DNA from 2 places in the Lysinibacillus sp. A4 genome. Region 2 is predicted to be linked to the other one. Evidence: predicted binding sites of a transcription regulator. Region 2 holds the regulator's gene; the other holds the start of a gene.
The links. Region 2 encodes CtsR, which represses protease genes until heat stress. Its sites were predicted from a motif close to ATGGTCAATAAAGGTCAAACA; they were not measured.
Positions count from the first base shown of each region.

Region 1: the regulator CtsR is predicted to act here: its motif matches at 3,411-3,431, upstream of clpP (ATP-dependent Clp endopeptidase proteolytic subunit ClpP).

Region 1 is NZ_JANWTB010000009.1:119,711-125,536, reverse strand. Features, by position in the region: gene NY607_RS18055 (spore coat protein) at 1-233, shown strand, start outside; gene NY607_RS18050 (amino acid ABC transporter ATP-binding protein) at 321-1,043, opposite strand; gene NY607_RS18045 (amino acid ABC transporter permease) at 1,040-1,750, opposite strand; gene NY607_RS18040 (basic amino acid ABC transporter substrate-binding protein) at 1,837-2,634, opposite strand; tRNA gene NY607_RS18035 (tRNA-Arg) at 3,134-3,208, opposite strand; gene clpP (ATP-dependent Clp endopeptidase proteolytic subunit ClpP) at 3,518-4,108, shown strand; gene NY607_RS18025 (HPr family phosphocarrier protein) at 4,163-4,420, opposite strand; gene whiA (DNA-binding protein WhiA) at 4,533-5,480, opposite strand; gene NY607_RS18015 (gluconeogenesis factor YvcK family protein) at 5,547-5,826, opposite strand, start outside.
Region 2 is NZ_JANWTB010000008.1:150,696-156,521, reverse strand. Features, by position in the region: gene NY607_RS17155 (ATP-dependent Clp protease ATP-binding subunit) at 1-2,300, opposite strand, end outside; gene mcsB (protein-arginine kinase McsB) at 2,290-3,399, opposite strand; gene NY607_RS17145 (UvrB/UvrC motif-containing protein) at 3,396-3,938, opposite strand; gene NY607_RS17140 (CtsR family transcriptional regulator) at 3,952-4,422, opposite strand; gene NY607_RS17135 (DUF4870 domain-containing protein) at 4,690-4,995, opposite strand; gene NY607_RS17130 (class I SAM-dependent methyltransferase) at 5,121-5,804, shown strand.

The sequences.
Region 1 (5,826 bases), on a different contig from region 2:
TACTTGGAGCTCAAAAAGGAGCAGCAAAATGTATGACAACTGCTGCGTTGGAGACAACAAACCCTGTAGTTCGTCGCGTTGTTGCGGATAGTATTCCTAACTGTATTGAAATGGGATACGAATTATCTATTTATCAAAATAAACACGGCTATTATCAGGTGCCTCAGTATTCCCAACAGGATATGCAAACGATGCTGAATGCATTCGACACAACATCTAATCCCCTTCATTAAATAAGAACAGTGCATGGTGAATATTCACCATGCACTGCTGTTTTTAACATAAAAAAGCGAACGAGCATATCGTTCGCTTTTTCAGCTTTATAATACTTTTCCTAAAAACGCTTTCGTACGGTCACTTTGTGGATTGCCGAATAGTTCCTCTGGAGACCCCTCTTCTACAATATAGCCCCCATCCATGAAGACTACTCGATCGCCTACTTCACGAGCAAAGCCCATTTCATGTGTCACAACAACCATTGTCATCCCTTCAGCTGCTAGATTTTTCATAACATCTAGTACCTCTTTTACCATTTCAGGGTCAAGTGCTGAAGTTGGCTCGTCAAATAAAATAGCTTTTGGCTTCATTGCTAAGGCACGAGCAATCGCCACACGCTGTTGCTGACCACCTGATAGCTGCTCAGGATAATTATAGGCCTTGCTGTCGAGTCCAACCTTGTTTAATAGCTCATGTCCTAGAGCTTCTGCGTCTGTACGATTCATTTTACGAATTTGCATAGGTGCCATCGTGACATTATCGATAACAGTCATATGCGGGAATAAGTTAAATTGTTGGAACACCATACCCACTTCAGCGCGAATTTCATTGATATTCGTTTTAGGATCATTAATTTTTACATTTTCAATATAAATAGCACCATCCGTTACTTCTTCTAACATATTGATACAACGGAGAAATGTACTTTTTCCTGAACCAGACGGCCCAATAACACAGACAACTTGTTTTTCTTGAATTTCATAATCGATTCCTTTTAATACTTCAAGCTTGCCAAAGTATTTGTGTAGGTTTTCAATTTTTATCATCTTGCTTCCCGCCCTTCTACCTTAGCTTTACGAGGGACATAACTATTGCTAAATCGTTTCTCGATAAATGCTACAATCTTCGTTACACCATATGTCAAAACTAAATATAATAATGCTGCAACGATATACGGTTCCCAGAAGCGGAAGCTCGCACCAGCTACGACCTTACTAGCGTATAAAATATCTGGTGCTGCAATTACAGTTACAAGTGAAGAATCTTTTAATAATGCAATAAATTCATTCCCCAATGGTGGAATCATACGTCTAAATGCTTGCGGCAAAATGACCTTACGCATCGCTTGGTTATGCGTTAATCCAAGAGAGCGAGCAGCCTCCATTTGCCCTTTTGCAATACTTTGAATCCCTGCACGGAAAATTTCAGCATTATAAGCAGCACAGTTTAAAATAAGTGCTGTAATCCCCGATACCATATAACCTAAAGAATGACCAAAAATTGTCGGAATAACTGCTAAGTGAATTAACAAGATTTGTACAAGCATTGGTGTTCCACGGAATAAATCGATATATAGTTTAGATGGCCAATAAATCCATTTTTTACTCGATAATTTTCCAAGGCCTAAAAATAGCCCTAATAGAATACCGCCAAAATAACCACTAAGTGTCAAAATAAGTGTTACGCCAATACCTCGTATAAACATATCTCGGTAGTTCCAGACAATGTCCCAGCGTAAGTCAAAGATGTCCATCCGAAAACCCCATTCCCCTTTAAATTACGATTAATAAATGAGCCGTTAGCACAATCACTATGTTAATAGCATCATTTCATTCATTTTTATTCAAAATCAATGCCTGTAATTTCTTTTAATTTACCGTTTTCTTTAATCTTTTTAAGACCTTCGTTTAATTTATCTAGCAATTCTTTATTCCCTTTTTGAACCATGAAGCCATAGTATTCTTTTTCGAATGCATCATCTTCAATTACTTTTAGTTTTTGATCTGGGTGAGCTTTGATATATTCATAAACTACTGCGTTATCTCCGATAGCTGCATCAACATTCCCATTTAACATTTCTTGAATAGCGATTGGCTGACTTTCAAAAGCCATAATATTTGTACTTGCTTCCCCTTGTAGCTTTTTCGCCGCCATATGACCAGTAGCATTGATTTGTACAGATACTTTTTTATCTTTTAATTCATCAAGAGATTTAATCTTTGAATCTTCTTTCACAACAATTAATAACTGAGACTCATAATACGGTTCTGTAAAATCAAATGATTCTTTACGCTCTTCCGTAATTGTGATTCCAGAAGCACCGATATCTGTTTCACCGTTTTTAATTGTTTGGAACACTGGCTCCCATCCAATATTATTCCACTCAACCTCAAAGTCCATCTCATCTGCAATAGCTTGTAGAATATCGACATCAATCCCCACAATTTTCCCTGAATCGTCAACAGATTCAAATGGTGCAAAAGTGGCCTCAGTACCTACTTTATAAACTTTTTTGCCATCTCCACCATCTTCTGAAGAAGAGCTACCTGAAGATGCATCATCTTTTGTACCACATCCTGCAAGTGCTAATGTTAATGCTGCAATTATCATCAATAACATCCAACCTGTTTTTTTCATTGTATTTCCCCCTAGTTCGATAATTTTCCGAATTACGTATTATTTTTCGCAATTCGGAAATGTTAGACTATTAGGTCAATTATATTAACATTATAGTATTTAGACAACAACTTTTCGCATAAAATAAAATATTTTTTCATATAAATTTATAAGAAATTCATATAATTTGAGAAAACATGTATAAATAACAAGAAAATTAACCTAAAACTAATATATATACAATATGAACCATGCCAAATTTCGATAAATTTAGGCAAAAAAAAAGAATCCCCTCAGATAGGATTCTTTTTTTTCGACTATTACTAGTCTCACGTACAGTATGTTCACTAAAAAATAATTTGGAGTTGTTGCTTTTTTGAAGGTTTGAAAGGAATAAATAGGGGAATAATGCCAACTAGGACAGTATTCCCTTTATTCTTCCTCTCGATCTCCAGTAAGCAGGCTGCTAAACTACTTATTAGGAGATGAGCTATAACAGTATATCAATTAATCAGTAAAATGGCGCCCTCGGAGGGAATCGAACCCCCAGTGCAAGAACCGGAATCTTACGTGTTATCCATTACACCACGAGGGCAAAAGACACAAAAAAAAAGTACTCACTCTAGGCTTACGAAAAGCATGATGTAGATAACCCTCATTTTTGAAGCATACCTGCAAAATAGTGTCCTGTACTTTAAACCTTATAACCTTAATCATTATACAAGCCTATCCTATATAATTCAACCATAGAATGCAAAAACAATTTATTTTTTTTAATTTCACTTTAGCAGGGTTAATATTTGACCTTCCCTGACTATAATGTGTATGATAAGGATACAGCTGAAATACAAAGGAAATTTTTCAGCAAAGGTATTCGAATTTAGCTTTTTAAGGAGGATTTAACATGAATTTAATTCCTACAGTTATTGAACAAACTAGTCGTGGTGAGCGTGCATATGACATTTATTCACGTCTACTTAAAGACCGTATTATCCTTTTAGGAAGTGCTATTGATGACAATGTTGCTAACTCCATTGTCGCACAGCTTCTTTTCCTACAAGCAGAAGATCCAGATAAAGATATCTCTCTTTATATTAACTCACCTGGCGGATCCATTACGGCTGGTATGGCTATCTATGACACAATGCAAATCATTAAACCACAGGTACAAACAATTTGTATTGGTATGGCTGCATCAATGGGAGCTTTCCTACTTGCAGCTGGAGAACCTGGTAAACGTTTTGCCTTACCAAATGCTGAAGTCATGATTCACCAACCACTAGGTGGTGCACAAGGTCAAGCGACAGAAATTGAAATTGCTGCTAAACGTATTCTATTCTTACGTGAAAAATTAAATGGCATTTTATCTGAACGCACTGGTCAACCACTTGAAGTCATTGCAAGAGACACAGATCGTGATAACTTCATGACTGCTGAACGTGCAAAAGAATACGGTTTAATCGATCATATTATGCACCGTAGCGATAATAAATAAAAAATAGAAGGCATCACAGAATTACTCTGTGATGCCTTTTATATTTAATGAATGTTAATCTTCATTTTCAATAATTGTTGCCAATGCTGTAACCGCTTGCTCAGCATCGTTACCTTCACTGCTTAAAGTCACTTCGGTACCTTTAGCAACTGCTAAGCTCATAACACCCATAATGGATTTGGCATTTACTTTTTTCTCATCTTTTTCTAGAAAGATATCAGCACTAAAACGATTTGCTTCTTGCACAAATAGTGCTGCTTGTCTAGCTTGTAGTCCTAATTTTAATTTAACCTGGACTCTTCTCTCAATCATTCTCAAAACTCCCCTTCACTACCGTTCGTCTATTAGTTTTATCTTACCTTACTTACTGGCAAAAGAACAATAAGCGATTAGCATGACATTCATACCTGAAAAGTATGATAACTTAACCACCTATTTTTTCACCACGCCTTAATGCATCCGCAATCTCATCAATTTTTCTCAATCGATGGTTAACACCAGATTTACTAACCGTTCCACTAGATACCATTTCACCAAGCTCTTTTAATGTCACATCTTGGTATTCAACACGGAGACGTGCTATTTCACGAAGCTTCTCTGGTAGTTGATCAAGACCAATTGAATTTTCAATAAATCGAATATTCTCAACCTGCCGTAATGCTGCTCCAATGGTTTTATTTAAATTGGCAGTTTCACAGTTCACAATACGGTTGACACTATTACGCATATCTCGCAAAATCCGAACATCTTCAAATTTCATCATAGCCTGATGCGCTCCAACAATATTAAGGAAATCTGAAATTTTTTCCGCTTCCTTTAAGTAAGTTACAAAGCCTTTTTTACGTTCAATTGTTTTGGCATTGAGTTCAAATTCATTCATCAAATCCATTAATGCCTCACCATGTTCTTTATATAAAGAATAAACCTCTAAATGATAAGCCGATGTTTCTGGATTATTGACGGAACCTCCTGCTAAAAAGGCTCCTCTTAAATAAGCTCTTTTTTGGCCACTCTTTTGAATGAGCTTTCTTGAGATAGTATGGTTAAATTGAAAGTCGTCTGAGATGATTTCTAAATCAATTAATAGCTCACGCGCTCCTTCTCTAACACGGCATATATACACATTATTTTTTTTCAATCGCATTTTCTTACGAACAAGTAATTCAACATTGTACGGATACAATTTTTTCATAATCGTATATAGTCTTCTAGCAATTGCAGCGTTTTCGGTTTGCACGTCTAAGCTTAGTTGTTTATTTGCAAAGGATAATGAACCATTCATACGAATTAGGGCAGAAACTTCTGCTTTCATACAATGATTGTCCGCTTCTATTTGTGTCAATTCTTTTTTTGTTTCAGAAGCAAAAGACATATCACGCCCCCCCTTTCATTCATGATTTCTATGTATATGTTCATCTTACCATATACAATAAAGCCATTATGTTTCTATTATTGGTCCTCTTACTTTTTGATGGTAAATATCAGCATAATCTACCAGCCATTCTGCAACATTTGTAGCATTATGTCGAACCGTTCCATCTGGACGAATTGTAGCAATGTCTCGTTTGATAACTTCTAATCCCATACTTTCAAGCTTTGCTACGTCAAATGTTACTGGTTCCGCTCTTTCTTCTTTATACAGTTCTTTTACAGGGTTAGGGAGTTCTTCATCATTTACTAAAATGGAATCGATAAAATCATGGCCAACATGCTTATGT
Region 2 (5,826 bases):
CGTAGTGGACGAGCACCATATTGAGGGTCATAGCCTTCTTCAGCAATTTTTTCAAGTGCTGCATCAGTCAGCTCTAACGAAATGTCTTGCTCTTGCAAGCGTTTTGTTAAAGCATTGCCCATCATCGCAATGATTTCTTTTAAGTGCTCTTTTTCTAATGCGTGGAAGACAATCATTTCATCGATACGGTTTAAGAATTCTGGACGGAATGCTTTTTTCAATTCTTCTAACATCGTACCCTTCATGTCTTTATGCTTAGACTCTGCACCACCTACATTGAAACCAAGGTTCTTTTGGTATTTTAATGCATCCGCACCAACGTTTGAAGTCATAATGACCACTGTATTGCGGAAGTCTACTACACGTCCCTTAGAGTCTGTTAAACGACCATCTTCAAGCACTTGCAATAGAATATTGAATACATCAGGGTGTGCCTTTTCAATTTCATCTAATAAAACGACTGAATATGGCTTACGGCGAACTTTCTCTGTCAGTTGGCCACCATCATCGAAGCCTACATAGCCCGGAGGTGAACCTACTAAACGAGAAGTCGAATGTTTCTCCATGTACTCGGACATGTCAACACGAATCATCGCATCCTCATCGCCAAACATTACCTCAGCAAGTGCTCTTGCAAGCTCTGTTTTACCAACGCCTGTAGGTCCTAAGAAGATAAATGAGCCAATTGGTCGTTTTGGATCTTTTAAGCCTGCTCTTGCACGACGTATGGCACGAGAAATCGCTTCTACTGCTTCTCCTTGCCCTACTACACGTTTGTGTAACTCTTCTTCAAGCTGTAATAACTTCGAAGATTCTTCAGAAGCAATTTTAGCTACTGGGATTCCTGTCCACATTGATACAACTGCTGCTACATCATCCACAGTCACTTTAGATTCGGCTTTACCTTGCTCTTCTTTCCAATTTTTTCGAGTAGCTTCAATTTCATCCTTCAGCTTTTGCTCTGTATCTCTTAGCGCTGCTGCCTTTTCAAATTCTTGACCTGATACGGCTGCATTTTTTTCAGAACGAACATTTTCAAGCTTATCCTCAAGCGCCTTTAAGTTTGGTGGTACTGCGAATGAGCGTAAGCGTACTTTAGAACCTGCTTCATCGATTAAGTCAATCGCTTTATCTGGTAAGAATCGATCAGAAATATATCTATCACTCATTTTTGCCGCTGCTTCAATGGCTTCATCTGTAATTTTCACACGGTGATGCGCTTCATAACGATCGCGTAAGCCTTGAATAATTAGAATAGCCTCTTCCACTGTCGGCTCATCCACTTGGATTGGTTGGAAACGACGCTCTAAGGCCGCATCCTTTTCAATGTACTTGCGGTACTCATCAAGTGTTGTGGCACCAATACATTGAAGCTCCCCACGTGCTAAAGATGGTTTTAAGATATTTGATGCATCAATCGCACCTTCAGCACCACCCGCACCAATTAATGTATGCAATTCGTCAATAAATAAAATGATGTTGCCTGCTTGGCGAATTTCATCCATCACTTTTTTCAAACGATCTTCAAATTCTCCACGATATTTTGTACCTGCAACAACTGTCCCCATATCTAGTGTCATTACACGTTTGTCACGAAGGATTTCTGGCACTTCGTTATTAATAATTTGCTGTGCCAATCCTTCAGCAATCGCTGTTTTACCAACACCTGGCTCACCAATCAATACAGGGTTATTTTTCGTACGACGCGATAAAACTTCAATAACTCGTGTAATTTCCTTGCTTCGGCCAATAACAGGGTCTAAAGTACCTTCACGTGCAATTTGTGTTAAATCACGTGCTAGACTATCTAATGTTGGTGTATTGGCAGCTTGAGCTGCTTGTTGACCAGATTGTGCATTATCATTATTACCTAATAGCAATAATACTTGCTGGCGAGCTTTATTTAAACCGACTCCCGCATTGTTTAAAACGCGAGCTGCCACGCCCTCACCCTCACGTATAAGCGCCAATAATAGATGCTCTGTACCGATATAGGAGTGACCTAGTTTACGTGACTCATCAACAGATAATTCAATTACTTTTTTAGCTCTTGGTGTATAATGAACGATTGGACCGACATCTTCTTTGCCCTTACCAACTAATTCTTCAATGCCAGCTTCAATCATTTGAGGACTAATATCAATGGCTTCTAACGCTTTCGCAGCAATACCGCCGCCTTCACGTATAAGCCCTAATAGAATATGCTCTGTACCGATAGATTCGTGCTTCCAACGAATAGCCTCTTCCTGAGCAAGCTGTAATACTTTTTGCGCGCGTTGTGTAAAACGATTAAACATCATATAAATCCTCTCCTTTTTCCCCATTTATAGGCTTATTCGCATGTTCTTGAGATAATGTCTCACGAAGCATCTCCGCTCGTACACGATCCCGCTCAGCAGGTGGTAATGCCTCACCTGCATAGTGCTGTAAAAAACCTGGTTGCATACTAACAACACATTCATTTAAGGTCGTTGTTTGTATACCATCAATCAATTGTAAATCTACTCCTAAACGAACATTAGATAGGCAAGTAGCAGCTTCCTCACTTGTTAAAATTCTTGCATGTGTAAGGGTACCTAAAGCTCGATATACGCGATCTTCTAGCGCAAGCTCTGCCTTTTCCATTAATTTACCTCTTGCATGCCGCTCTTTTTGAATAATCTTTTCAGCGACGCTTTGTATATCTGCTAAAATATCTTCCTCTGTCTTCCCAAGTGTAATTTGGTTAGACACTTGATAAACATTCCCTAAATTTTCGCTTCCTTCACCATATATACCTCTTACAGTCATTCCTAAGCGTGTCATGGCATTTATAATTTGATTCATTTGCCCAGTTAATGTAAGAGCGGGTAAATGCATCATGACGGATGCTCGTAGACCCGTACCAATATTCGTTGGACAGCTTGTTAAATAACCAAAAGTATCTCGAAAAGCATACGGTAATACTTTCTCTAGGATACGATCAATCTTATTTGCTTGTTCATAAGCACTTTGAAGTTGAAAACTTGCTGTCATACATTGAATGCGTAAATGATCCTCTTCATTCACCATAATGCTAACGGATTCGTCTTCAGAGAGTAGTATAGAGCCCACTTGCTCTTTTTTAGCCAGTTGCGGGCTAATCAAATGCTTTTCTACAAGAATTTGACGCTGTAAAGGGGTTAAATCCTTTATAGCAAAATAAGCATAATCATTTTGAAGAGTTGGGCTATCGCTGACAGCATGTGTAACGGCCTGTTCCACTTGCAGTGCCTCATTTTCTGAAAACGCTAATGGAAAACGATAGCCATCTAAATTTCGTGCAAGGCGGATCCGTGTACTAATGACGATATCTGAGTAATCATCTTTGATATGCATCCAAGTTGGTGTCGCACGCTCTAAAAATGATTCAATCATCATGTCACATCACCACCTTCAAATTGTAGATGCTTCTCTAGCTCTTTAACTTCATCACGTAGCTTCGCCGCTTCTTCAAACTGTTCTTCATCTACGGCGGATTTCATACGCTTGCGGATATCTTCTATTTGCTTTTTAATAACATACACATTACTGCGAGCACCAGGCATTTTTCCAATGTGTTGTGGACCTGCCTGAATACGATTAAAAAGCTTTGGCAAATGATCTCCAAATGTGTCATAACAGCTTGGGCACCCGAATTTTCCTTCTTTTAAAAATTGCTTATACGAAAATCCACATTGTGGGCATGTTTGCTGTTGTGGTTGTACCTGTTGTTTTTCCCCCACCTTTTGCCATGTAGGAGAGCCAAACCAGTTAGACAATAACTGTTGAATAGATACTGGCTCTTGTTTAAACTCTGCATGAAATGGATGGAATTGTGAGGCGCAGACGTCACAATAATGATGCTCTACTTTTTGCCCACTTTGAACTTGTGTTACTGTAACTGTCGCATTACGTTGTTTACAATGTTCGCATATCATTTCCATCACCTCACTATTTTTGTTGTTCATATTTTATTGTTGTCAGCATTGCTCGCAATATTTTTGATCGAATGACATCTCTTAATGGGAGATGCAAGTCGATCGTGGAGCGATCAATTGCTGCTAACATTAATTTCGCTTCTCGCTTGGAAATTACCTGCTCATCAATGAGTCGATAAACCAAATCTTCTGCCATTGTTTGTGATGCCCCACCTTCAATTTGCCTGAGAACATCGTCGATTAGATCAATCTGTGAATTCGCACGGACACGTAAAATTCGAATGTATCCACCACCACCACGTTTGCTCTCAACAAGGTAACCCCGCTCGGCAGTAAATCTTGTATTAATAACATAATTTATTTGTGATGGTACACATTGAAATTTATCAGCGATTTCACTACGTTTAATTTCAATATGCCCTTCCCCACCTAATTCAAGCACTTGCTTTAAGTAACCCTCTATGATGTCTGATATATTACGCATTTTAGGAATACACCTCGCTTGCTTCACTGACTTTGACTATCTTTGACTTTCTTTGAGTATATTATACAAAACGCTTGAAAAAAATTGCAATGATTTCGCCCATAGAAAAGTGGAAAGTCTAGAAAAAGGCTTTTTAAGAGCCGAAAAGAGCCCTTTTTCGATTATTTGTTTACGGTTTAATAATTTCCTTATACACCTAATGTACCCTTATTCGTCATAGAAAAAACGCAAGCATATGCAACTAGCATATACTTGCGTCTATGAAAATTATACCCAGCGACCAACAATTGGATAACGCCAAGGTTCATCAGACAATGCTTTTACGATACCGATGATCGGTACCACAAATACCATAATGCCGAAAATGATTAAAAATGGTAAGCCAATAAGGACAAAGCTTAAACCAACAGAGATAGCAATTAAAACACCCATGACAATTTGGAATAGCAGTGCTTGAATAGAAATTGCCTTTACTTCCTCATCCGAACTAATTAAAAAGAAAATAATGGGCACTAACCATGGCGCAAAAAATGCACTTGCGTGTATGATTACTTTAGACCATTTAGTCTCCATATATATCAACCCTTTCTTTGAACTTTATTCTATGTTTTATGTACTACTATTTACGGAACTATACCCGCAATAGTTTCACATTAAGAAAGATTTTTTAAAATTTTTTTGAAAGGCTGTGAGGAGCGTTGGAATTTAACAACACATTAGCAAATGAATATGAAAAGGGTATTCGCCGTACATTGCCTAGTTATGATGCCATGCTACGTTTAATACAAACTTTTTATCATTCTAGGCTATCAGAAAATGCTAACATGCTAGTCGTGGGAGCAGGAAGTGGCAATGAAATTATACAGCTTGCAGAAGGAAGACCTCACTGGTCATTCACTGGCATTGATCCATCAGAATCCATGCTTACTATAGCTAAAGAGCGTTTACTCACTCTTCCTAATGATATGTCATTCCATCAGGCTACAATACTTGATGCTTCGCTGCCCTCTACTCAGTATGATGCGGCAAGTTGTGTTCTCGTCTTGCATTTTATTCATGATTATAAAGAAAAGCTCGAAACAATAACAGAAATAGCAAGACATTTGAAACCTGGAGCACCATTTGTCCTTGTTTCAAAATATGGTCAGCTAGGCTCTTTAGAAACAGAACTACAATTTGATTTATGGCGTTCTTATTGGCTACAGCATACTAGACTTTCTTTATCCGATGTAGCAGAGATGGAAAAATCCATTCGTTCCCTTTCTTTTATGAGTGAAGAAGAAATTTTAATACTTTTACAAAGTGCGGGTTTTACTAAACCTTCTAGATTTTTTGCCACTACTTTGTTCGGTGGTTGGGTATGCTTTAAAGAGGAGCGCTAACTATTTTGTAGTAAATAATTTG